3 regions of the Pseudomonas paeninsulae genome follow, and region 3 is predicted to be linked to each of the others. Evidence: predicted binding sites of a transcription regulator. Region 3 holds the regulator's gene; each other region holds the start of a gene.

Region 1 (7,856 bases), 2.5 Mb from region 3:
AAACAGCTTGGTCGCGGCCTTCTTGCTGAGATACTTTTCGGTGAGCTTTCGAGAAACCCCCTTGTCGTTGACACACAAATAGCGGTCGCAGAGCACGCCGGGCTCGGGTGACCGAAGTGGGGCACGCTGCCCGGCATGGGTGGGGATCGCGGATACGGCAAGCAGAAGAGTCAGAAAAAACGAAAAGCACGGTTTGTTCATAGTCTTCACTTTAGTGACAGGTTTGCGGAGCATCCGCTGGATGAGGTTGACTGTAGCGACTTGCATTTGCAACCGGCCGTGCTTGCATTCGACGGCGCCGACTTGCATGTCATCTTCGGCTGCTCACATTATCGGCAACTGACGGGACTCAGATCGCACCTCGCCCGCCAGCATCCTCCCGCCCTTCAACCCGGTTGTCTGGTCCTTCGATAAACGCGCATCAGCGCCTTCATAACAAATCCTGCGAGCGCGGCACAGAAAGCGAACGTAACGATCGCACCGGCAAACCCGAACTCGGGTGGTATTTCCCCGACAACGCGGCCCGCTTCGTCAAAATGCTCGGGCGGGAAGACGGCAAAATAGATCAGGCCAGCTACGCCTGTCCACATCAGAACGCTACAGGCAACCCAGTACATCCGGGCCCAGCGGTGGTTCCTAGGGGAAAACGCCTGCCATGTCGCAGCAGTGAGGCACGCCAGAAAAAAGCTCAGAACTACGCCAATAGTCAGCAGCTCGAGTGATGTCCAGGCGTTCGGATTGACTGCATCGATCATCGGTACTATTGCCATTCTGGATCCGTCCAATAAACGATGGTTTGTTGGACGCTGACCGGCTGGGACCGGGATATCGCGGGGAGCCACATAAAAGGAATCCAGTATCAGCTTCCATCTTTCAATGCCCGACCATACAGGGTTTTCATCGGACTGAATCGTCCCTACTTTCGTGGTCACATCGAATGACTGCCTTTGGCCGGTTTCCAGCCACACAACACCTCAAACATCGCGAAACAGGTCATGGGCATCGAGCAGCCGGTAGGCGATCTCCGGGTGTTTCTCCAGGCCGCGGCGGATGCCGAGTTGCTCGTGCATGCGCTGTTGCAGCTTTCCCCGGTCGTTCAGGCTCTCAATGTTTTCCAGGCGCTCGAGCAGGCGTTTTTCCTCCTGGCAGGTCAGGCGCAGGATGCGCAGGCCAGCCACCCAGCGGTTCGTAGGGTGTACTCGCCGCAGGCAGTGCACCATTGGTTGCTCGGCGCGGCATAGACGCTGGCGGGTTGTCGCTGCGCTCCGAAGCCGTACCTCCGAACGGACCGCCCTACCGCCGAGCTGGAGGCGATCTCGTGATGGCGCTGGATATGTTCACGCCGTCTGCGGGCTTGTCGCGGTTGGCTTTTGTGCTGTTGTCCGGCGGTTGGATAGGTGCGCCAGCCGGCTCAAGGGGCGAGCCGACTGCAGCCTGAGGGGCTCAAGCAAGCAGGCCGATTTCCACCGCATCGCCGTTCAGGCGAACCGGCCAGACGCGCAGGCTTTGCTCGGGGTATTCCAGGCAGCTGCCGTCTGCCAGGCGAAAGTGCTGTTTGTACAGCGGCGAGGCGATCACCAGGTCGCCCTTGAGCTGGCCGACGATGCCGCGGCCGATGACGTTGGCGCCCGATTGCGGGTCGCGGTTGTCGATCGCGTAGAGCTTTTCACCCTCGGCGGTGTGCGGCAGGTGGAACAGGGCGACCTGGGCGCCGTCGTGCCAGGCGACCACGCCGGAGTTGGCGACCAGATCCTCACGGCTGCACAGCGCGCGCCACGCGGCGGGGCTTGGCGCGGCTTGGCGGAATTCGGCACGTACGACATTCGATTGGCGCATCAGAGCAGCTCCTCGGTAACGGGGATCAGGTGGAGTTCAGAGGCATGCACCGGGCGGCGCTGGCCACGTTCTTTGACGAAGTGGATGTCCGGGTCGCCGCGTTCGTCGTTGACGAAGGTGCGGAAGCGCTTGAGCTTCTCCGGATCTTTCAGGGCGTTGGCCCACTCGCATTCATAGCGGTCGATGACCAGTTGCATCTGCGCTTCCAGCTCGGCGCCGAGGCCCAGGCTGTCGTCGATGATCACCTCCTTGAGGAAGTCCAGGCCGCCGTCCAGGCTCTCGCGCCAGACCGAGGTGCGTTGCAGCCTGTCGGCGGTGCGGATGTAGAACATCAGGAAGCGGTCGATGGTGCGGATCAGGCTGGCGTCGTCGAGGTCGGTGGCGAACAGCTCGGCATGCCGTGGGCGCATGCCGCCGTTGCCGGCCACGTAGAGGTTCCAGCCGTTCTCGGTGGCGATCACGCCGATGTCCTTGCTCTGCGCCTCGGCGCATTCGCGGGTGCAGCCGGAGACGCCGAACTTGATCTTGTGCGGCGAGCGCAGGCCCTTGTAGCGGTCTTCCAGGCGCAGGGCCATGCCGACGCTGTCCTGCACGCCGTAGCGGCACCAGGTGCTGCCGACGCAGGATTTCACCGTGCGCAGCGACTTGCCGTAGGCGTGGCCGGTCTCGAAGCCGGCTGCGATCAGCTCGCCCCAGATATCGGGCAACTGGTGCAACTGGGCGCCGAACAGATCGATGCGCTGGCCGCCGGTGATCTTGGTGTAGAGGTCGTATTTCTTCGCCACGGCGCCGAGGGCAATCAGCTTGTCCGGGGTGATCTCGCCGCCAGCGATGCGCGGCACCACCGAGTAGGTGCCGTTCTTCTGCATGTTGGCCATGAAGGTGTCGTTGGTGTCCTGCAGCGGCAGCAACGACGAGTCGGTGATCGGCTGGTTCCAGCACGAGGCGAGGATCGAGCCCACCGCCGGCTTGCAGATGTCGCAGCCGGTATGGCCGCGGCCGTGCTTGGCCAGCAGCTCCTCGAAACTGATGACGCCCTCGACCCGGACGATGGCGTAAAGCTCCTGGCGGGTGTGGCCGAAGTGCTCGCAGATGCTCTTGTCGACGGCGACGCCACGGGCGGTCAGCTCGTTGTCGAACACCAGTTTGAGCAGCGCGCTGCAACCGCCGCAGCCAGTGGCCGCCTTGGTCTGCGCCTTGAGTTCGCCGAGGTCGGTGACGCCGGCCTCGACCTTGCAGCACACCGCGCCCTTGCTGACGTTGTGGCAGGAGCAGATGGTCGCGCTGTCCGGCAAGGCGTCGGGCCCCAGGGTCGGCGCACCCTCGGACTGCGGCAGGATCAGGCCGGACGGATCTTTCGGCAGGGCGATGCCGTTCTGCGCGTATTGCAGCAGGGTGTCGTAGTAGCTGTTGTCGCCGACCAGCACCGCGCCGAGCACCTGCTTGCCATCGGCGGAAACCACCAGACGCCGGTAGCTGGCGCTGGCCTCGTCGATAAAGCGGTAGCTCTTGGCGCCGGGCGTGGCGGCGTGGGCATCGCCGATCGAGCCGACGTCGACGCCGAGCAGCTTGAGCTTGGTCGACATGTCGGCGCCGGTGAAGGGCTGGTAGTCGCCGCCCGCCAACTGGCTGGCCACGTTGCGCGCCATGCTGTAGCCCGGCGCGACCAGGCCGAAGATGCTGCCGTTCCAGGAGGCGCATTCGCCGATGGCGAAGATGTCCGGGTCGTTGCTGCGGCACTCGTTGTCGACCACCAGGCCGCCGCGCGCTGCGATCTCCAGCCCGGCGCTACGGCCGAGGGCGTCTTGCGGGCGGATGCCGGCGGAGAACACGATCAGGTCGGCTTCGAGGAATTCACCGTCATTGAAGTTCATCCGGTAGGCGTATTCCTCGCCGGGGACGATCTCCTGGGTGGCGCGCGACAGGTGCACGCCGACGCCAAGGGCCTCGATGCGCGCCTTGAGCGCGGCGCCGCCTTCGGCGTCCAATTGCACCGGCATCAGGCGTGGCGCGAATTCGACTACGTGGGCTTCCAGACCCAGGGATTTCAGGGCGTTGGCCGCTTCCAGGCCGAGCAGGCCGCCGCCGACCACCACGCCACGGCGGGCATTGGTGGCTGCCGCGCGGATCGCGTCGAGGTCGTCCAGCGTCCGATAGACCAGGCGCGAGTTGCCTTCGGCGCCGGGAATCGGCGGCACGAAGGGGTAGGAACCGGTGGCCAGCACCACGCGGTCGTAGGCCTGGCGTCCGGTACTGGTCAGCACTTGCTTGCGCTCGCGGTCGATTGCCAGCACCGGCACGCCGAGGTGCAATTGCACGCCGTGCTGGGCATACAGATTGGGCTCGCCGAGGGCCAGGGACTCGGCATCGCGACCGCCGAAATACTCGGAAAGGTGCACACGGTCGTAGGCGCGCTGGCGCTCTTCACCGAACACATGCACGTCATACCGGGCGAGGGCGCCCTGTTCGATCAGTTGCTCGACGCAATGATGACCGACCATGCCGTTGCCGATGACGATCAAGGTTTCGCGCTTGATCGGAGTGACGAGAGAGTTCATAGCCGTTCCTCAGTCAGAGCCGTTGCCAGGGGCACGGCCAGCAAAAAAAAACGCCTGGAGCTGTCTGCCAGCTCCAGGCGTCTTTGCCTGGTATTCATGGGGTGTGTGGGGTGAAGTGCCCGGACCGCGCTGTCCGTTTCACCCATCCTGTGCCTGTGTAGGCCGATGGTCGGCGGTGACCATGTGGGATGTCCTGCCGGAGGTTTTGGCAGGGGTTGCTAGAGCATTAGCAGGTTTCGTGCCGACATCCGGCCTGGGTCGTAGAAGCCGGCAACGCGTAACTGGCGGATTGGCAAAGCAGAGACAGCGCGGGCCTTGGCGGGCGATGGCGAGGTGATCCCGCTGGCGTCCTTCAGCTTCCTCGTGGTCATCGCCCAGGCGCAGGGCGGTGAACCATAAGAGTGCGAGCGGGCGGGTAGATCCCTTTTTTGGGGCGTTTCAGGCGGGCGGTCTGGCGGTTCGGTCGCGCATGGCCGGGTCTGACCGGGTCTGACCGGGCCTCGCACGATGCTCCAGGCGGCTGCACAGGCTGCATTTACCGGGGGGATGACCCCTTACCAAATAGGCGATCATGGTGTATTTGCAATTACTGGAGGTCGCTTGTTGGTCGGATCGATCTCGGTGCACGTTTTTACACAGGCTGGACCCGGACCAGCCGGTCGCGATAGGCAACAATCGGCCAGAAGCAGACTTCAGCAACGATCAATGTCGTGGTCTGTTCCTTATTGTCCAAGTGTGTGAGCTGGCACGCACCACGTTGGAAACCGATCCACTGAAGGCTGTGGCCGGCGGCATATACCGACGACTCGATCTCACTGGGCTAGGACGATGCACCTGGCAGCCGAGGTCGGCTGCCAGGTGCATGAGATGTATGGCACCAGCAAGATCGAGGGCGTCGACGAGGTTTTCGAGTCCGGCGCCTCGGTTGTCTTCACTCCAGGCCGAAAACCGCATACACCCTACTAGGGCTGCGCCACTTCTACTCTGTTACGTCCAGCTGACTTGCCCTCGTAGAGCGCGTGATCGGCCCGCGCAATAGCGTTGCTGAGTAACTCTTCAGTACGGTACTGCGCGATGCCGATGGACAGAGTCACGCTGATTTTATTGCAGCCACTGTCAATGACCAACGCCTGGATCGCCTTGCGTATGCGCTCTGCGCTTGCAGCAGCCTGATCAAGATCGGTTTCCGGCAATACCGCAAGAAATTCTTCGCCGCCCCAGCGGCCGATAAAATCCTGTTCACGCATTGTTCTTTTGAGTGAGTTGCTCACAGCATCGAGCACCCGGTCACCAATATCGTGTCCGTACTGATCATTGATCTGTTTGAAGTGATCTATATCCATCAACATTAAGATGAGGTTACTGGGAAGCCTATGGTGTCGCGCCAGCTCTTTCTCGGTCAGCGCAATCATGTGCCGGCGATTGAACAGGCCGGTCAACGAGTCTGTCGTTGCCATCCGCTCCAGACTATTGTGCGCGCGGGTTACCGTGATCACATAGAACAGCGCAAGATAGCTGAACATGCTGAACACCACAGTCAAGTTGAAAACATGCACACCCAACAGGGCATTTGAGGAAATGGGTTGCAGAGGTTCGATGTACCACATGAGTACATCCAGCCCAACATAGTAGGCCCACAGGCACGCGGCGAGGATCCAGGCGTTGCGGGCGCGCATGGTAACGAACAGGGCCGGAATGAACATTAGCAAAAAGTAGTGAAAGCCACTTTCCCAGCCAACCAATATTGTGCCAAGCCCTGCATGCACAAGCACTTCTGTGCGGATCAGCAGGATCGCGATCCGATTACGTCGCTGTTTGAGTGCGCGATAGGCGCAGACATACATGGCCACGCTGATCACGTTAACCCAGGCCAGAATGGGTGAGCCAAGAATGAGAAAAATAAAGAAAAAGGCGACATCCACGCCGCCAGCCAACTGGCAGCAACGCATGGAAAGCTGCCAAAATTCGGGGCGCGCGTCGCGCTTTTGCGTTTTTTCTGAGTGCCGTCCTAGCATCGAACCTGTTACCTCAAGTTCCGGTTATGAGCCCCGGGTTTTTATTTAGGTTACTGCCCGATAACCAGCAGCTAAGGTGAATCTGAAGTGTAGTTTGAGTCGTCCCGGGATTTCTAGGTAATACCGAGCGTGAGCTATGTGTCGGCAGCAGTCATTCATGACGGGTCATCTAGACGCGGCTACGCTCCTCAACCCATCCACGGATTTAGGCTTGCGGCGGAGCCTCGCTGGAGTCGGCGTCGAACAGGGTCTCCAGTTCCGTGCGCGCCTCGCGGGCGGTTTGCAGCACTGCGGCCTTGTCGTTGTAGACCCGGTGCTGGGCCTCCAGCACTTCCTCGTCGTGGCGTTGGAAGCGCTTGATCCGCTGGTTCGCCTGCGCCTCGTCGAGGCCCAGGCCGAGCAGCACCTGGCGACTCATCTCCAGGCTCGAATGGAAGGTCTCGCGGATCGGCAGGGCGCCGGCATCCAGCAGGTGATGCACGTGCTGGCGGTTGCGCGCGCGGGCGATGACCTTCAGGTGCGGGTAGAGGCGGCGCACCAGTTCGGTGGTCTTCAGGCTGATCTCCGGGTCGTCGGTGGCGACGATGAAATATTCCGCCTGCTCGGTCTTGGCCGCGTGGAGAATCTCCGGGCGCAGCGGGTCGCCGTAGAAGATCGGCATACGGCCCAGGCTGCGCGACAGCTCAATGGTGTCGACCTCGGTGTCCAGGGCGATAAAGGGCACCCGCTGCGCGCGCAGCACCCGTGCGACCATCTGGCCCATGCGGCCCATGCCGGCGATCACCACGCGCGGCGCATCGCTGTCGATCTCGCGGTACTCCGCCGGCACTTCGCGCGGCTGCTCCTTGACCTTGCACAGGCGCGCCACCAGCAGCACCAATAGCGGCGTGACGGCCATCGACAGGGTGATGACCAGCACCAGCAGGCTATGCAGGCGCGGCTCGAACAGGCCCTGCTCGCGGGCCATCTGGAACACCACAAAGGCGAACTCGCCGCCGGCTGCCAGGACCACGCCCAGGCGTAGCGCACTGTGCGCGCCGAGCCCGCCGGGCAGGCGGCCGAGCAGCACCAGCAGCGGCAGCTTGAGCAAAATCAGCAGGGCGGTGAGCCCGAGCACCAGCACCGGCTGGGCGAACAGCAGGCGGATGTCCGCAGTCATGCCGACGCTGATGAAGAACAAGCCGAGCAGCAGGCCCTTGAACGGCTCGATCTGCGATTCCAGCTCGTGGCGGTATTCCGAGTCGGCCAGCAGCAGGCCGGCGAGGAAGGCGCCGAGGGCCATGGAGATGCCCGCCAGCTCCATCAGCCAGGCGGTGCCGATTACCACCAGCAGCGCGGTGGCGGTGGACACCTCGCGCAGGCCGGTCTTGGCGACGATGCGAAACACCGGGCGCAGCAGGTAGCGCCCGCCGATGACCACCAGGCCGATGCTGCCCAGTACCTTGAA
Region 2 (7,856 bases), 1.8 Mb from region 3:
ATTGCGCCGGTCATGATGATCGAATGGAGGATCGACTTGTGGCAATTGCGATCGACCAGTACCAGGTCGTCGCGCCCGACCATGCCGTGCCAGACGATCTTGTTGGCCGTCGAGGTGCCGTTGATCACGAAGTAGGTGTGATCGGCACCGAAGTTGCGTGCGGCGCGGGCCTCGGCCTCGGCCAAGGGGCCGGTGTGATCGAGCAGCGAACCCAGCTCCGGCACCGACACCGAGAGGTCGGAGCGCAGGGTGTTCTCGCCGAAGAACTGGTGGAACGCCTGGCCGACCGGACTCTTGCGGTAAGCCACGCCGCCGCCATGGCCGGGCGTGTGCCAGGAGTAGTTGGATTGCGCGGTGTGCTGCACCAGCGCCTTGAAGAATGGCGGCAGCAGGCAGTCCAGATAATTGCGTGCGGCGCGGGCAACCTGGCGGGCGAGGAACGGCACCGTGTCCTCGAACAGATAGAGGATACCGCGCAGCTGGTTGAGGTCGGCCATGGCTTCGGCCGGCGCGTTCTCGATAGTCACCTGCTCGCCAAGGGCGAAGATCGGCAACTGCGGCGCCCGTCGCCGGGCGATGCGGATCAACTCGACCATGTCCTGCAACAGGTGCTTGTTCTCCCCCGCGCCCTCGGCGGTCACCAGAATGCAGGCGAGGCCGTGATGGGTCGAAGCGACGATCCGCCCCTCGGCGGAGCTGGCGGTGGACAGGATGCTGAAACCGTCCTGCTCCAGTTCGTGGGCGATGGCACGCACCCGATCGCCGGCCACGGTGTCGGCCTTGATGTCGCGGTGCACGATCAGCACGGGAAACTTGAGGTCTTTATACATTGGGGTAATCCGGTGCTCACGGAGCGATTTGATAATTGCCGTCAGTAAACACCATGCAATGGCCTTTTAGGAAACCGCGCGACTCGGCGTCGGCAAGGCATCGCGCAGGCGAAGCACTAAAGAGCGCAGCGGTAGTTCGTCATTTAGCCGTGCCAATGATGGAGTAGCAGATCAAGTGGGCCGTTTCCTCAAATCCATGCTCACCCTCACTTGCCTCGCGACGCGCCGATGTAGATTCGACTAAACGCACTCGCAGCACGTCAAAACGTAGGATTTTTTCATCTTATCGATGGTTTATGAGTCTTATTGTCATACCAGGTGCTCTTTAGACTGAACCGGTCCGAAATAAACCCCTGGAGAAAATAACAATGAATGTCCTCCTGCTTGGCGCCGGCCACATCGGTTTCACCATCGCTCAACTGCTGCACAACACCGGCGACTACAAGGTGCTGGTGGCTGATCGCGAGGCCAGTTCGCTGAAGGCGATCAATGCCCTCGGCATCGCCACCCAGCTGCTCGATTCGGCCGATGCCGGCGCCCTCGAAGCACTGATGCACGGTTACGACGCGGTGCTCAATGCCCTGCCGTACCACATGGCCATTACCGTCGCCCAGGCGGCCAAGAACAGTGGCACCCACTACTTCGACCTGACCGAAGACGTCCACGCAACCAGGGCCATCATGGAGCTGGCCAAAGACGCCAAGACCGCCTTCATGCCGCAGTGCGGCCTGGCGCCTGGCTTCATCGGCATTGCCGCGCACTCCCTGGCCCGCGATTTCGACAGCGTGCGCGAGGTCAAGATGCGCGTCGGCGCCCTGCCGGAGTTCCCCACCAACGCCCTCAAGTACAACCTGACCTGGAGCGTCGACGGCCTGGTCAACGAGTACTGCCACCCTTGCGAAGCGATCCGCAACGGCAAACTGCAGATGGTCCAGCCCCTGGAAGGCCTGGAACACTTCTCCCTGGACGGCGTCGAGTACGAGGCGTTCAACACCTCCGGCGGTCTGGGCACCCTGTGTGAAACCCTGCAAGGCAAGGTCGAAGTACTGGACTACAAGACCGTGCGTTACCCGGGTCACCGCGACCTGATGAAGTTTCTCCTGGAAGACCTGCGCCTGGCCGGCCATCAGGAAAAGCTCAAGGACATCCTGCGCGGCGCCGTGCCGAGCACCATGCAGGACGTGGTGCTGGTGTTCGTCACCGTCAATGGCATGCAGGACGGCAAGCTGGTGCAGCAGGTGTTCAGCCGCAAGATCTTCGCCGCCGTGCAGAACGGCCGCCTGACCAGCGCGATCCAGATCACCACCGCCGCCGGCATCTGCGCCGCGCTGGACCTGTTCCGCGAGAAGCGCCTGCCGCAAGCGGGCTTCATCAGCCAGGAGCAGGTGTCGCTGGAAGACTTCCTCGCCAACCGCTTCGGTCTGGCCTACGAAGAACACAGCGACCAGACCCAGAAAGCCGCCTGAGTTGGCCCGGTGCGCGGCGGCCCGGCTGCTGCACCCCCCTGACACGCTTACCGCTGAACAACGCGCTGGGATTGCTCGACATCCCAGCCGTTGCAAGATCCGGCCCGCAGGCACCACGCCGCCGGGCCTGCTGCGGCTCGCTCAGACTGCGAGTTGAGTCATTTACGGAATGATGTGGTTAGTTGTTTTCGTTCGACGGATGCTCGCGCAAGCGCCCACCATTGAAGCTTGAAGCTGCCCAGGCGCGCGACTGCAATGCTTGCATTCGCTGACCTGCATCTGGTCAGCCTGACGCAATACTGAACGCCTGCGACGCATAGCGGGCAGCAGTGATCGGCGTGACCCGGCAGTATCCGCTACGCGAAAAAAGAATAATAAGAGGTGCTTCAATGACTGGCTCCCCAGCTGCACTGGAAATCCGCGACCTGCACAAAAGCTACGGCGACCATGAGGTGCTCAAGGGCATTTCCCTGACCGCCCGCGACGGCGACGTCATCTCCATTCTCGGCTCTTCCGGCTCGGGCAAGTCGACCTTCCTGCGCTGCATCAACCTGCTTGAATCGCCCCACCGCGGCCAGATCCTGGTCAACGGCGAAGAGTTGCGCCTGAAGAAAAGCCACGGCGGCGCCCTGGTCGCGGCCAGCAACCAGCAGATCAACCGGCTACGCAGCGAAATCGGCTTCGTCTTCCAGAGCTTTAACCTGTGGCCGCACATGAGCGTACTCGACAACATCACCGAGGCGCCGCGCCGGGTGCTCGGCCTGAGCCGGGCCGAGGCCACCGAACGGGCCGAGGCGCTGCTGGCCAAGGTCGGCATCGCCGACAAGCGCCACGTCTACCCTAATCAGCTGTCCGGCGGCCAGCAGCAGCGCGCGGCGATTGCCCGGACCCTGTGCATGGAGCCCAAGGTCATCCTGTTCGACGAGCCGACCTCGGCCCTCGACCCGGAAATGGTTCAGGAAGTCCTCAGCGTGATCCGCGCCCTGGCCGATGAAGGCCGCACCATGCTGCTGGTCACCCATGAGATGAACTTCGCCCGCCAAGTGTCGAGCGAAGTGGTGTTTCTCCACCAGGGGCTGGTGGAGGAACAAGGCACGCCGGCGCAGGTGTTCGATAACCCGCAGTCGGCACGTTGCAGGCAGTTCATGTCCAGCAATCATTAACGGAGCGTCATCGCATGCATAAATACAAGAAAATCTTGCTGACCACCGCCGCTACCCTGGCTTTCGCCAGCAGCGTAGTTGCCGCCGACAAACTGAAGATCGGTACCGAAGGCGCCTACCCGCCCTTCAACCTGATCGCCGCCGGCGGTCAGGTGGTCGGTTTCGACGTGGAAATCGCCCAGGCCCTCTGCGCCAAAATGGAAGCTGAGTGCGAAGTGGTCACCTCCGACTGGGACGGCATCATCCCGGCGCTGAACGCCAGGAAATTCGACGCCATCGTCGCCTCCATGTCGATCACCGAGGAGCGCCAGCAGGCGGTCGATTTCACCGCCCCCTACTACACCAACAAACTGCAGTTCATCGCGCCCAAAGGCGCCGAATTCAAGACCGACAAAATCAGCCTGAAGGGCAAGGTGATCGGCGCCCAGCGCGCCACCATCGCCGGTACCTGGCTGGAAGACAACCTCGGCGAGGTGGTCGATATCAAGCTCTACGACACCCAGGAAAACGCCTACCTCGATCTGACCTCGGGCCGCCTCGATGGCGTGCTGGCCGACACCTTCGTCAACTGGGAATGGCTCAAGAGCGACGCCGGCACGGGCTTCGAGTTCAAGGGCGAGCCGGTGTTCGACAACGACAAGATCGGCATCGCCGTGCGCAAGGGCGATCCGCTACGTAGCCGGCTGAATGCCGCACTGGCGGAAATCGTCGCCGACGGCACCTATCAGCAGATCAACACCAAGTACTTCCCCTTCAGCATCTACTGACCGGCCTGACAGGCACGGCGCCTGTCGCGCCATGCCTGTCCCTGTGGTGGTACGAATTATGACTCTCGATCTCTACGGCTTCGGCCCGGCGCTACTGGCCGGTGCCCTGATGACCATCAAGCTGGCGCTGTCGGCGCTCTCATTGGGTCTGGTGCTTGGCCTGCTCGGCGCCCTGGCCAAGACCTCGCCCTACCAATCACTGCAATGGCTCGGCGGCTGCTATTCGACCCTGGTGCGCGGGGTGCCCGAGCTGCTCTGGGTGCTGCTGATCTATTTCGGCACGGTCAGCCTGCTGCGCAGCTTGGCCGACCTGCTCGGCCTCGCCAGCCTGGAACTCAGCGCCTTTGCCGCCGGCACCATCGCCCTCGGCCTGTGCTTCGGCGCCTACGCCACCGAGGTGTTTCGCGGCGCCATCCTGGCCATCCCCAAGGGCCATCGTGAGGCCGGCCAGGCCCTCGGCCTGTCCAAGCCGCGAATTCTCTGGCGCCTGATCCTGCCGCAGATGTGGCGCATCGCCCTGCCGGGCCTGGGCAACCTGTTCATGATCCTGATGAAGGACACCGCCCTGATCTCGGTGATCGGACTGGAGGAAATCATGCGCCGCTCGCAGATCGCGGTGACCTCGAGCAAGGAGCCCTTCACCTTCTTCCTGGTGGCCGCCTTCATCTACCTGAGCCTCACCATCTTCGCCATGATCGGCCTGCACCTGCTCGAGAAGCGTGCCGGCCGCGGCTTTATCAGGAGCGCCGCATGAACTGGGAATTGATTATCAAGTGGCTGCCGAAGATCGCCGAAGGCGCCATGCTGACCCTGGAACTGGTGGCCATCGCGGTGATCGCCGGGCTGATCCTGGCGATCCCCCTGGGCATCGCCCGGGCATCGCGGCACTGGTGGCTGCGCGCCCTGCCCTATGGCTATATCTTCTTCTTCCGCGGCACGCCGCTGCTGGTGCAACTGTTCCTGGTCTACTACGGCCTGGCCCAGTTCGAGGCGGTGCGCGAGGGGCCGCTGTGGCCGCTGCTGCGCGATGCCTACTGGTGCGCGGTGGTCACCCTGACCCTGCACACGGCCGCCTATATCGCCGAGATCCTGCGCGGTTCGATCCAGGCCATTCCGCCTGGCGAGATCGAGGCGGCGCGGGCCCTGGGCATGTCCAACCTACGCACCCTGGTGCACATCATCCTGCCGCGCGCCGCGCGCATCGGCCTGCCGGCCTACAGCAACGAGGTGATCCTGATGCTCAAGGCCAGCGCCCTGGCCAGCACCATCACCCTGCTTGAGCTGACCGGCATGTCGCGCACCATCATCGCCCGCACCTACCAGCCGGTGGAGATCTTCTTCGCTGCCGGGCTGTTCTACCTCGTCGCCGCCTATGTGCTGGTGCAGGCTTTCCGTGTGCTCGAGCGGCGCCTGCGGGTGGACGCCTGTCAGGGCCGCTGAATCATCGCAGCGCCACCCGCCGTGGGTGGGGCTGCGCCAGCGCTTTACCTCGCCTCGCGTTGCCCGCAGACTTTGCCGGTTTGCCCTTGCTCCGGCCCCACCTCTGTTCCCCTAGGTACGACCCCGTATGGCTGAACTGAACACTGCCCGCCTGGATGATATCGACCGCCAGCTGATCGCCGCCCTGCAACTCAATGCCCGCGAGAGCGTGGCCATGCTCGCGCGCAAGCTGGGCATCGCCCGCACCACGGTGATCTCGCGGATCGCCCGGCTGGAGAAGAACAAGATCATCACCGGCTACGGCCTGCGTCTGGGCCAGCGGGTTCTCGATGGTGGCCTGCAGGCCTATGTCGGCATCACCCTGCAACCGCGTTCGGGCAAGGAGGTGCTGCGCCGGCTGACCCACATGGCCGAAGTCCAGCAACTCTGCACGGTCAGTGGCGAGTTCGATTTCGTTGCCTGGCTACGCACCGAGTCACCGGAGCGGCTCGACGAACTGCTCGATGAGATAGGGGCGGTGGATGGGGTGGAGAAGACCACCACCTCGATCATCCTGTCCTGCAAGCTGGATCGCGGGCAGAAGCTCTAGGGATGAGAACGGCGGGCGCCGAACACGCCCGCCTTAGCAAGCCGTTGAAAAACCACCTGCGCTGCCAATACTGCGTTAAAAATCGCTATGTCATCGTTATGTGTTGAAACGTGCAGGCCGGCTAGGCGTTGCGTGGGGGGCGATGATTCGTAGGGTGGGTTAGGCGCATGACTGCAGGCTATTGGCTGGTGCGTAGTCGGTTGCGCCGTAACCCACCAGAGGAGGTAAGCCGACAACCGCTTGGTGGGTTACGCGGCGCGCAATTTCCGCAGTTGATGTTCAGCTTCTGCTCAGCGCCACTAACCTGCGCGGCCCGACCCACCCTACAAAAGCTGCGTGCAACACGTAACAGGGACATAGCCTTAAAAATGGACTGTTAGCCATTCAGGACTGCGCCAGGGCCTGCTCGCGGATCTGACTGAGACTCTGCCGTGGGGTCAGCGCCTCCGGGTCGACGCGGATCTCGATCAGCGCCGGCAGGCCGGCCTGGGCGGCGCGCTCGAAGGCCGCCGGAAACTCCTCGGTGGCGGCCACCACCTCGCCATGCACGCCATAGGCCCGCGCCAGGGCGGCGAAGTCCGGATTATGCAGTGTGGTACCGGATACCCGTCCAGGATAGTGGCGCTCCTGGTGCATGCGGATGGTGCCGTACATGCCATTGTTGACCACTATGACGATCAGGTTGGCGCCGTACTGGGCCGCAGTGGCCAGTTCCTGGCCGTTCATCATGAAGCAGCCATCGCCGGCGAAAGCCACCACCATGCGCTGCGGGGCGGTCAGCTTGGCCGCGATGCCGGCCGGCACGCCATAGCCCATCGAGCCATTGGTCGGCCCCAACTGGGTGCGGAAACCGCGGTACTGATAGAAGCGCTGGACCCAGACCGCATAGTTACCGGCACCATTGGTCAGGATGGCGTCGCTCGGCAGGCGTTCGCGCAGCCAGGCCATGATCTCGCCGAGCTGCACCGGCCCCGGCGAGGGTGGACAGTCGAGGTTGGCCAGGTAGTGGGCATTCAGGCCGTGGGTCCAGTCGGCATGTACTGGATTGTTGCTGGACGCGAGCCTTGCGGACTGGGCCGCAAAGGCCGCCATGCCGCTGTTGATCGCCAGGGTTGGCTGGTAGACCCGGCCCAGTTCCTCGATACCGGCGTGCACATGCACCAGCTGCTGGCGCGGCACCGGGATCTCCAGCAGACTGTAGCCGCCGGAGGTGATCTCGCCCATACGCGCGCCGACCACCAGCAGCAGGTCGGCATCGCGCACCGCCTGGCTCAGCTGCGGTCCGGCCGCCAGGCCAAGGTCGCCAGCGTAGTTCGGGTGGCCATTGTCGAACAGGTCCTGACAACGGAACGAGGCCGCCACCGGCAACTGCCGTTGCTCGGCGAAGCGCTGGATGTCGGCGACCGCCGTCGCATTCCAGCCACCGCCACCGAGGACCAGCAAGGGCCGCTGGGCCGCATCGAGCAGCTCGGTCATGGTCTGTAGATCGGCAGCGGCCGGACTCGCCTCGATGCGCCGGCAGGGTCCGGCATCGGCCACCGTGACGCAATCGGTCAGCATGTCCTCCGGCAACGCCACCACCACCGGTCCGGGGCGGCCAT
Region 3 (7,856 bases):
GGTATGGGCAAGTCAGGGCATATCGGCAACAAGATTGCCGCCACCCTGGCCAGCACCGGCACCACCGCATTTTTCGTTCATCCGGCCGAAGCCAGCCATGGCGACATGGGCATGATCACCCGCGACGACGTAGTGCTGGCCCTGTCCAACTCGGGCTCGACGGCGGAAATCATCACCCTGCTGCCGCTGATCAAGCGCCTCGGCATCACCCTTATCAGCATGACCGGCAACCCGGACTCGCCGCTGGCCAAGGCCGCCGAAGTCAACCTGGACGCCCGCGTATCCCAGGAAGCCTGCCCACTCAACCTGGCGCCGACCTCGTCCACCACCGCCTCCCTGGTCCTCGGCGACGCCCTGGCCATTGCCCTACTGGAAGCCCGCGGCTTTACCGCCGAAGATTTTGCCTTCTCCCACCCCGGCGGCGCCCTTGGCCGACGCCTGCTGCTAAAAGTGGAGAACGTCATGCATGCCGGTTCCAGCCTGCCTAGCGTGCAGCGCGGCACCTCGCTGCGTGACGCCCTGCTGGAAATGACCAAGAAAGGCCTGGGCATGACCGTAGTAGTCGAGGGCGACGGACGCCTGGCTGGGGTCTTCACCGATGGCGATCTGCGCCGCACCCTGGATCGCGGCATCGATGTGCGTCAGTCGAGGATCGATGACGTGATGACCGTGCACGGCAAAACCGCCCGCGCGGAGATGCTCGCCGCCGAAGCACTGAAAATCATGGAAGACCACAAGATCAGCGGACTGGTAGTGGTCGACAGCGACGACCGCCCGGTCGGCGCCCTGAATATGCACGACCTGCTACGCGCCGGAGTAATGTGATGCCCCCTGATGCGATCAACCCTGACCTGCAACAACGCGCCCAGGCAGTCAAACTGGCGATTTTCGATGTCGACGGCGTGCTCACCGACGGCAAGCTCTACTTCCTGGTCGACGGTAGCGAGTTCAAGACGTTCAACACCCTCGACGGCCACGGCATCAAGATGCTGATCGCTTCGGGCGTGCGCACCGCCATAATCAGCGGACGCACGACTCCGGTAGTCGAACGCCGGGCAAAAAATCTGGGCATCCAGCACCTGTACCAGGGCCGCGAAGACAAGCTTGTCGTCCTGGATGAGCTGCTCGGCGAACTCGGCCTAAGCTATGAGCAAGTCGCCTATTTGGGTGACGACCTGCCGGACCTGCCGGTGATCCGCCGGGTTGGCCTGGGCATGGCGGTCGCCAGCGCAGACGCGTTTGTGCGCCAGCATGCCCATGGCGTGACCCAGGCCCGCGGCGGCGAAGGCGCAGCCCGCGAATTCTGCGAGCTGATCATGCGCGCCCAAGGCAGCCTCGACGCCGCCCAAGCCGCCTACCTGTAGAGCCCACTATGCTGCGCAAATTGCTGACACCCGTCCTTTACACGTTCGCGGCCGCACTGCTTGCCGCCGTAGGCTACTGGAACATCAACCCCGACAGTTTCTCCGAGCAGCCGGTACGAGCCAGCGACGAAAACGCCATCGACTTCTATGTGGTCAATGCCACTACCGTGCAATACCAGGCCGACGGCAAGCTGCATTACCAGATGACCAGCGACAAGCTGGAGCACATCAAGAGCAGCGACATCACCCTGCTGACCAGCCCCTTCCTGCACCTGTATCGCGGCACCGAACTACCCTGGAAGGTGAGTAGCGAGCGCGCCGAAGTGGCGCCGCAAGGCAAGGAAGTGGAATTGATCGACAACGTCCGCGTCGAACGCACCGATGCCAAGGGCCGCCCAACTATCCTGACCACCAGCCGCCTGACCGTATTTCCGGATAAGGAATATGCGCAGACCCAGCAAGCCGTTAGAATCGTCGCGGCCAATGGAGTGACCACGGCACAAGGAATGAAAGCGTATTTGAATGACGGCAGGATGCTCCTGCTGTCCAACGTAAGAGGCCAGCATGAGGTTCGTTAAAACCTTCCCCTTTTTGCTCAGCTTGAGCGTCGCGCTCGGAAGCGCGTGCGCTTGGGCGCTGCCCACTGACCGTGAGCAACCGATTCGCGTACAGGCCGACAGTGCCGAACTCGATGATCGACAAGGCGTCGCGGTCTATCGCGGCGACGTGATCATCACCCAGGGCACCCTGAAGATCACCGGCGACACCGTGACCATCACCCAGAACGCCCAGGGCGACATCGAAATTTTCACCTCGGTCGGCAAACCCGCCTATTACGAGCAGAAACCATCTGCGGACAAGCAGATCGTCAAAGCCTACGGCCTGACCATCCAGTATTTCGCCGCCAATGAGCGCATCGTGCTGATCGACCAGGCCAAGGTGATCCAGGAAGGCAATACCTTCGAGGGCGAGAAAATCATCTATGACACCCGCCGCCAGATCGTCAATGCCGGGCGTGCCACCGGCACCAACATCACTACGCCGCGCCCACGCATCGACATGGTGATCCAGCCGAAGAACCCACCAGCCGAACAGCAGGCACAGTAGCAATGGCCACTTTGACAGCCCAGCACCTGGCCAAGAGCTACAAAGGCCGCCAAGTCGTGCGCGACGTCAGCCTGAGCATCGACAGCGGGCAGATCGTTGGCCTGCTCGGCCCCAACGGCGCGGGCAAGACCACCTGTTTCTACATGGTCGTCGGCCTGGTGCAGGCCGATCAGGGCCGCATACTGATCGACGACCTCGACGTCAGCCACCTGCCGATGCACGGCCGCGCCCGCGCCGGTATCGGTTACTTGCCGCAAGAAGCCTCGATTTTTCGCAAGCTCAGCGTGGCCGACAACATCATGGCCATCCTCGAGACCCGCAAGGAGCTGGATCGGGCCAGTCGTCGCAAAGAATTGGAAAGCCTGCTGCAGGAATTCCATATCAGCCACATCCGCGACAACCTCGGCATGAGCCTGTCTGGTGGTGAACGCCGTCGCGTGGAAATCGCCCGCGCCCTGGCCAGCGCACCAAAATTCATCCTGCTCGACGAACCCTTCGCCGGAGTCGACCCGATCTCGGTCGGCGACATCAAGCAGATTATCCACCACCTCAAGGCCAAGGGAATCGGCGTACTGATCACCGACCACAATGTCCGCGAGACCCTGGATATCTGTGAAACAGCCTACATCGTCAGCGACGGCCAACTGATTGCCGAAGGCGATGCCGATGCTATTCTGGCCAACCAACTGGTCAAAGACGTTTACCTGGGGCACGAGTTCCGCCTGTAACAGCGGTTTTCCTCAACCGAACAGCAGCCAGAGCTAGGCAAACCACTGCAGATCAGGCATATAATTTGCTTCCTTGTGGCGCTACGGCGCCCTGTAGTGGATTGCGCACAGACGCCGGCAAATAAGGTCTGCAATGAAACCATCGCTAGTCCTGAGAATGGGCCAGCAGCTGACGATGACCCCGCAGCTGCAACAGGCTATTCGCCTACTCCAATTGTCTACCCTAGATCTGCAGCAAGAGATCCAGGAGGCCCTGGAGTCCAACCCGATGCTCGAGCGCGAAGAAGACGGTGACGACTTCGACAACGCGAACCCCTTGGCCGACGGCGCCGAAAACCCGGCGCCCGCCCCTCAGCAGGAAGAGTCCTACCAGGACAACAACCACCAGGAAACCCCACAGACCGTGGACAACCTGGAAGAGGGCGAATGGAACGAACGTATCCCCAACGAGCTGCCGGTCGACACCGCGTGGGAAGACGTCTATCAGACCAGCGCCAGCAGCCTGCCGAGCAACGACGATGACGAGTGGGACTTCACTACTCGCACTTCGGCTGGCGAAAGCCTGCAGAGTCACCTGCTCTGGCAGCTCAATCTGGCGCCGATGTCCGACAAGGATCGGCTGATCGGGGTCACCCTGATCGACTGCATCAACTATCAGGGGTACCTGGAAGAAAGCCTCGAGGAAGTCGTCGCAGCCTTCGACCCGGACCTGGACATCGAGCTCGACGAAGTGGAAGCCGTACTGCACCGCATCCAGCAGTTCGAGCCAGCCGGCATTGCCGCCCGCGACCTGCGCGAGTGCCTGCTCCTGCAACTGCGCCAGCTTCCAGCCAAGACACCCTGGCTGACCGAGACTCAACGCCTGGCCAACGACTACCTCGACCTGCTCGGCAGTCGTGACTACAGCCAGCTGATGCGCCGCATGAAGCTCAAGGAAGACGAGCTGCGCCAGGTCATCGAACTGATCCAGAGCCTCAATCCGCGCCCCGGCTCGCAGATCGAGTCGAGTGAGCCAGAATACGTGGTGCCTGACGTCATCGTGCGCAAGCACAACGAACGCTGGCTGGTAGAACTGAACCAGGAAGCCATGCCGCGCCTGCGGGTCAATGCGCAATACGCCGGTTTCGTCAAACGCGCCGACTCCAGCGCCGACAACACCTTCATGCGCAACCAGCTGCAGGAAGCGCGCTGGTTCATCAAGAGCCTGCAGAGTCGCAACGAAACCCTGATGAAGGTCGCCACCCAGATCGTCGAGCACCAGCGCGGCTTTCTCGACTACGGCGACGAGGCGATGAAGCCACTGGTCCTGCACGACATCGCCGAGGCGGTGGGCATGCATGAGTCGACCATTTCGCGGGTCACCACGCAAAAATTCATGCACACCCCACGTGGTATTTATGAGCTGAAATATTTCTTCTCCAGCCACGTCAGCACCTCCGAAGGCGGCGAATGCTCGTCGACGGCGATCCGCGCCATCATCAAAAAACTGGTCGCCGCGGAAAATGCAAAAAAGCCGTTGAGTGACAGCAAGATCGCTGGTTTACTGGAGGCACAGGGCATACAAGTAGCCCGCCGCACAGTCGCAAAATACCGTGAATCGCTTGGTATAGCGCCTTCTAGCGAGCGTAAGCGATTGATGTAAGGTGGCACTCGACGAAAGACCCACAAACAAGGCATACGTCATACCCGGCCTCGCTCTCGCGATAGCAGCCACACTGCCAAGACCCGAGCGACAGCGCCAGGTGTGACTTGCCAGCGTCTTTCACGCCAAAGTATTCCGGCGGCAGGCCCGGTAGCCTGCCTCTCATCCGCGGCAACAAGGAGAAACGGTATGCAAGTCAACATCAGTGGACATCAGCTGGATGTGACCGACGCCCTGCGCGACTATATCGACGAAAAACTCGGTCGATTGGAGCGCCACTTCGACAAGATCACCAACGTGCAAGTCACCATGGAGGTCGAGAAGCTCAAGCAGAAAATCGAAGCGACCCTGCATATCGCCGGCGGCGAAGTGGTCGCCAATGCCGAGCACGACGACATGTACGCAGCCATCGACCTACTGACCGACAAACTCGACCGCCAACTCATCAAGCACAAGGAAAAGCAGATCGACCGCCAGCAGGGCGCTATGGCCCGCTGAGATCGCCTCCCTCCTATGATCCGACTCGAAAATATCCTGACCCCCGGCCGTTCCCTGGTGAACGTGCCGGGAGGCAGTAAGAAACGCGTACTCGAACAGATAGCCAACCTGGTGGCACGCGAACTGCCCGACCTGGATGGCCAAGACATCTTCGAAAGCCTGATCGCCCGTGAAAAACTCGGCTCGACCGGTTTCGGTAATGGCATTGCCATTCCGCACTGTCGCCTGCCGGGCTGTAACGCACCGATCAGTGCGCTGTTGCGCCTGGATGCAGCGGTGGACTTCGACGCCATAGACGGCGCCCCGGTCGACCTGCTGTTCGTCCTGCTGGTACCGGAAGCGGCCACCGACGAACACTTGGAACTGCTGCGCCAGATTGCCAGCATGCTCGACCGCAGCGATGTGCGTGAGCGTTTGCGCCAAGCCCAGAGCAGCGACGCGCTGTATCAGGTCGTGGTGGACATACAAAGCCAACTCAACCGGGCCTGACCATGCGCTTGATCATCGTCAGCGGTCGCTCCGGCTCCGGCAAAAGCACCGCCCTCGACGTCCTTGAGGACAACGGCTTCTACTGCATCGATAACCTGCCGGCCGGCCTGCTCCCCGAACTGGCGGAGCGCACCCTGCAGGACACCGAACTGCTCCACCCACAAGTCGCCGTGTCGATCGACGCGCGCAACCTGCCCAGCCAGCTCAAGCGTTTCCCGGAAATCCTCGAAGAGGTCCGTGCGCGGCATATCAAGTGCGACGTGGTCTACCTGGATGCCGATGAGGAAACCCTGCTCAAGCGTTTTTCCGAGACCCGCAGGCGCCATCCGCTGACCAACGCGAACCGCTCGCTGGCCGAGGCCATTGCCGATGAAAGTCTGCTGCTCGGGCCAATCACCGACCTCGCCGACCTGCAAATCGACACCACCCATCTCAACCTCTACCAGTTGCGCGACAGCCTGAAGCTGCGCCTGCTCAATCAACCGGAGCCAGGCACGGCCTTTCTGGTCGAGTCGTTCGGCTTCAAGCGCGGCATGCCGGTGGATGCCGATCTGGTGTTCGATGTGCGCTGCCTGCCCAACCCCTACTGGAAGCCGGACCTGCGCGATTTTTCCGGGATCGACCAGCCGGTTGCCGATTATCTGGCGGCCCAGGCCGATGTCGAGGAAATGTTCCAGGACATCCTCGCCTACCTGAAGAAATGGCTGCCCCGCTTCGCCGCCAGCAACCGCGCCTATGTCACGGTGGCAATAGGTTGCACTGGCGGTCATCACCGCTCGGTATACCTGGCCAATCGCCTGGGCGAGGCCCTGAAACCCATTCTGAAAAACGTCCAGGTTCGCCACCGCGACCTTAGCTAAGGATCCTGCCGCGATGCCCACCTGCCAAGTCACCATCATCAACAAACTGGGCCTGCATGCACGCGCAGCCGCCAAGTTCGTCGGTGTCGCCGGGCGCTTCCCCTGCCAGGTCAGGGTCGGCCGCGCACCGGAGAGCCTGGTGGACGGCAAAAGCATCATGGCGGTAATGATGCTCGCGGCTGGCAAAGGCACGCCGATTCACCTGCACACCGAAGGTGAGCAGGACGATGACGCACTCAACTCCCTGGTCGAACTGATCAACAACTACTTCGACGAAGGCGAATAAGCGCGCAAGCGACAAGCAGTGTGCCCTCGTATTCACTCAGTTGACCTCCTGTTTTTCTTGCAGCTTTAGATTGCCAGGGACAGAGAACCTTGAGAAACAGCCAAACGAAAGGGCGCCAATGGGCGCCCTTTCGTTTTTTACTTTTAGCTTGCCGCTTAGGGCTGGCGTCAGCTACCCGCCACCGTCATCTTCTCGATCAACACCGAGCCGGTGCGGATATTACTGCGCAGCTCGAGATCGTTACCCACCGCGACTATCTGTTTGAACATGTCGCGCAGGTTGCCGGCGATGGTCACCTCCTGCACCGGGAACTGGATCTCGCCGTTCTCTACCCAAAAACCACCAGCCCCTCGCGAATAGTCGCCGGTGACCATGTTCAGGCCCTGGCCCATCAACTCGGTGACCAACAGGCCACGGCCCATGCGCTTGAGCAGCGCGTTCTGGTCTTCCGCGCCATGGCTGACGAACAGATTATGCACACCTCCAGAGTTGGCCGTACTCGGCATGCCCAGCTTGCGCCCCGAGTAGGTGCCCAGCACGTAGGAGACCAGCTCGCCGCCCGCGACAAAGGGCTTGGCATAGGTCGCCAGCCCATCGCCGTCGAAGGCCGCACTGCCCAGGGCACGCGGAATATGCGGACGCTCGTCGAGAGTCAGCCACTCGGGGAACAACTGCTGGCCCAGGGCACCTTCGAGAAAGGATGACTTACGGTACAGGTTGCCGCCGGAAATAGCCGCGAGGAAATGCCCAAACAGCCCCGTCGCCAGTTCGGCGGAAAACAGCACCGGCACTTCGCAGGTCGGTACCGGCCGCGCGCCCAGACGACTGACCGCACGCTGCGCGGCACGCTGACCAATCCCTGCGGCATCGGCCAGCAGCTCG

Evidence for each region. Region 3 encodes sigma-54, which starts transcription at its own class of promoters, with help from an activator protein. Its sites were predicted from a motif close to ANTGGCATNNANNTTGCTNT; they were not measured.
Region 1: nirB (nitrite reductase large subunit NirB) is a predicted target of sigma-54. The motif match lies at 4,621-4,640, and genes of this name have one in related genera.
Region 2: VCJ09_RS11145 (saccharopine dehydrogenase family protein) is a predicted target of sigma-54. The motif match lies at 1,136-1,155, and genes of this name have one in related genera.

The regions. Positions count from the first base shown of each region.
Region 1 covers NZ_CP141799.1:1,388,819-1,396,674, forward strand. The annotation lists gene VCJ09_RS06315 (YcgJ family protein) at 1-309, opposite strand, end outside; gene VCJ09_RS06320 (hypothetical protein) at 387-968, opposite strand; partial or broken gene VCJ09_RS06325 (hypothetical protein) at 975-1,175, opposite strand; gene nirD (nitrite reductase small subunit NirD) at 1,444-1,836, opposite strand; gene nirB (nitrite reductase large subunit NirB) at 1,836-4,394, opposite strand; gene VCJ09_RS06340 (hypothetical protein) at 5,223-5,360, shown strand; gene VCJ09_RS06345 (GGDEF domain-containing protein) at 5,357-6,409, opposite strand; gene VCJ09_RS06350 (monovalent cation:proton antiporter-2 (CPA2) family protein) at 6,615-7,856, opposite strand, start outside.
Region 2 covers NZ_CP141799.1:2,396,496-2,404,351, reverse strand. The annotation lists gene VCJ09_RS11150 (Orn/Lys/Arg family decarboxylase) at 1-830, opposite strand, end outside; gene VCJ09_RS11145 (saccharopine dehydrogenase family protein) at 1,199-2,296, shown strand; gene VCJ09_RS11140 (ABC transporter ATP-binding protein) at 2,686-3,459, shown strand; gene VCJ09_RS11135 (ABC transporter substrate-binding protein) at 3,474-4,226, shown strand; gene VCJ09_RS11130 (ABC transporter permease) at 4,285-4,980, shown strand; gene VCJ09_RS11125 (ABC transporter permease) at 4,977-5,666, shown strand; gene VCJ09_RS11120 (Lrp/AsnC family transcriptional regulator) at 5,794-6,255, shown strand; gene VCJ09_RS11115 (thiamine pyrophosphate-binding protein) at 6,640-7,856, opposite strand, start outside.
Region 3 covers NZ_CP141799.1:4,217,042-4,224,897, forward strand. The annotation lists gene VCJ09_RS19465 (KpsF/GutQ family sugar-phosphate isomerase) at 1-825, shown strand, start outside; gene VCJ09_RS19470 (KdsC family phosphatase) at 825-1,364, shown strand; gene lptC (LPS export ABC transporter periplasmic protein LptC) at 1,373-1,942, shown strand; gene lptA (lipopolysaccharide transport periplasmic protein LptA) at 1,929-2,471, shown strand; gene lptB (LPS export ABC transporter ATP-binding protein) at 2,474-3,199, shown strand; gene VCJ09_RS19490 (RNA polymerase factor sigma-54) at 3,333-4,841, shown strand; gene hpf (ribosome hibernation-promoting factor, HPF/YfiA family) at 5,031-5,339, shown strand; gene ptsN (PTS IIA-like nitrogen regulatory protein PtsN) at 5,355-5,828, shown strand; gene rapZ (RNase adapter RapZ) at 5,831-6,688, shown strand; gene VCJ09_RS19510 (HPr family phosphocarrier protein) at 6,702-6,974, shown strand; gene pmbA (metalloprotease PmbA) at 7,142-7,856, opposite strand, start outside.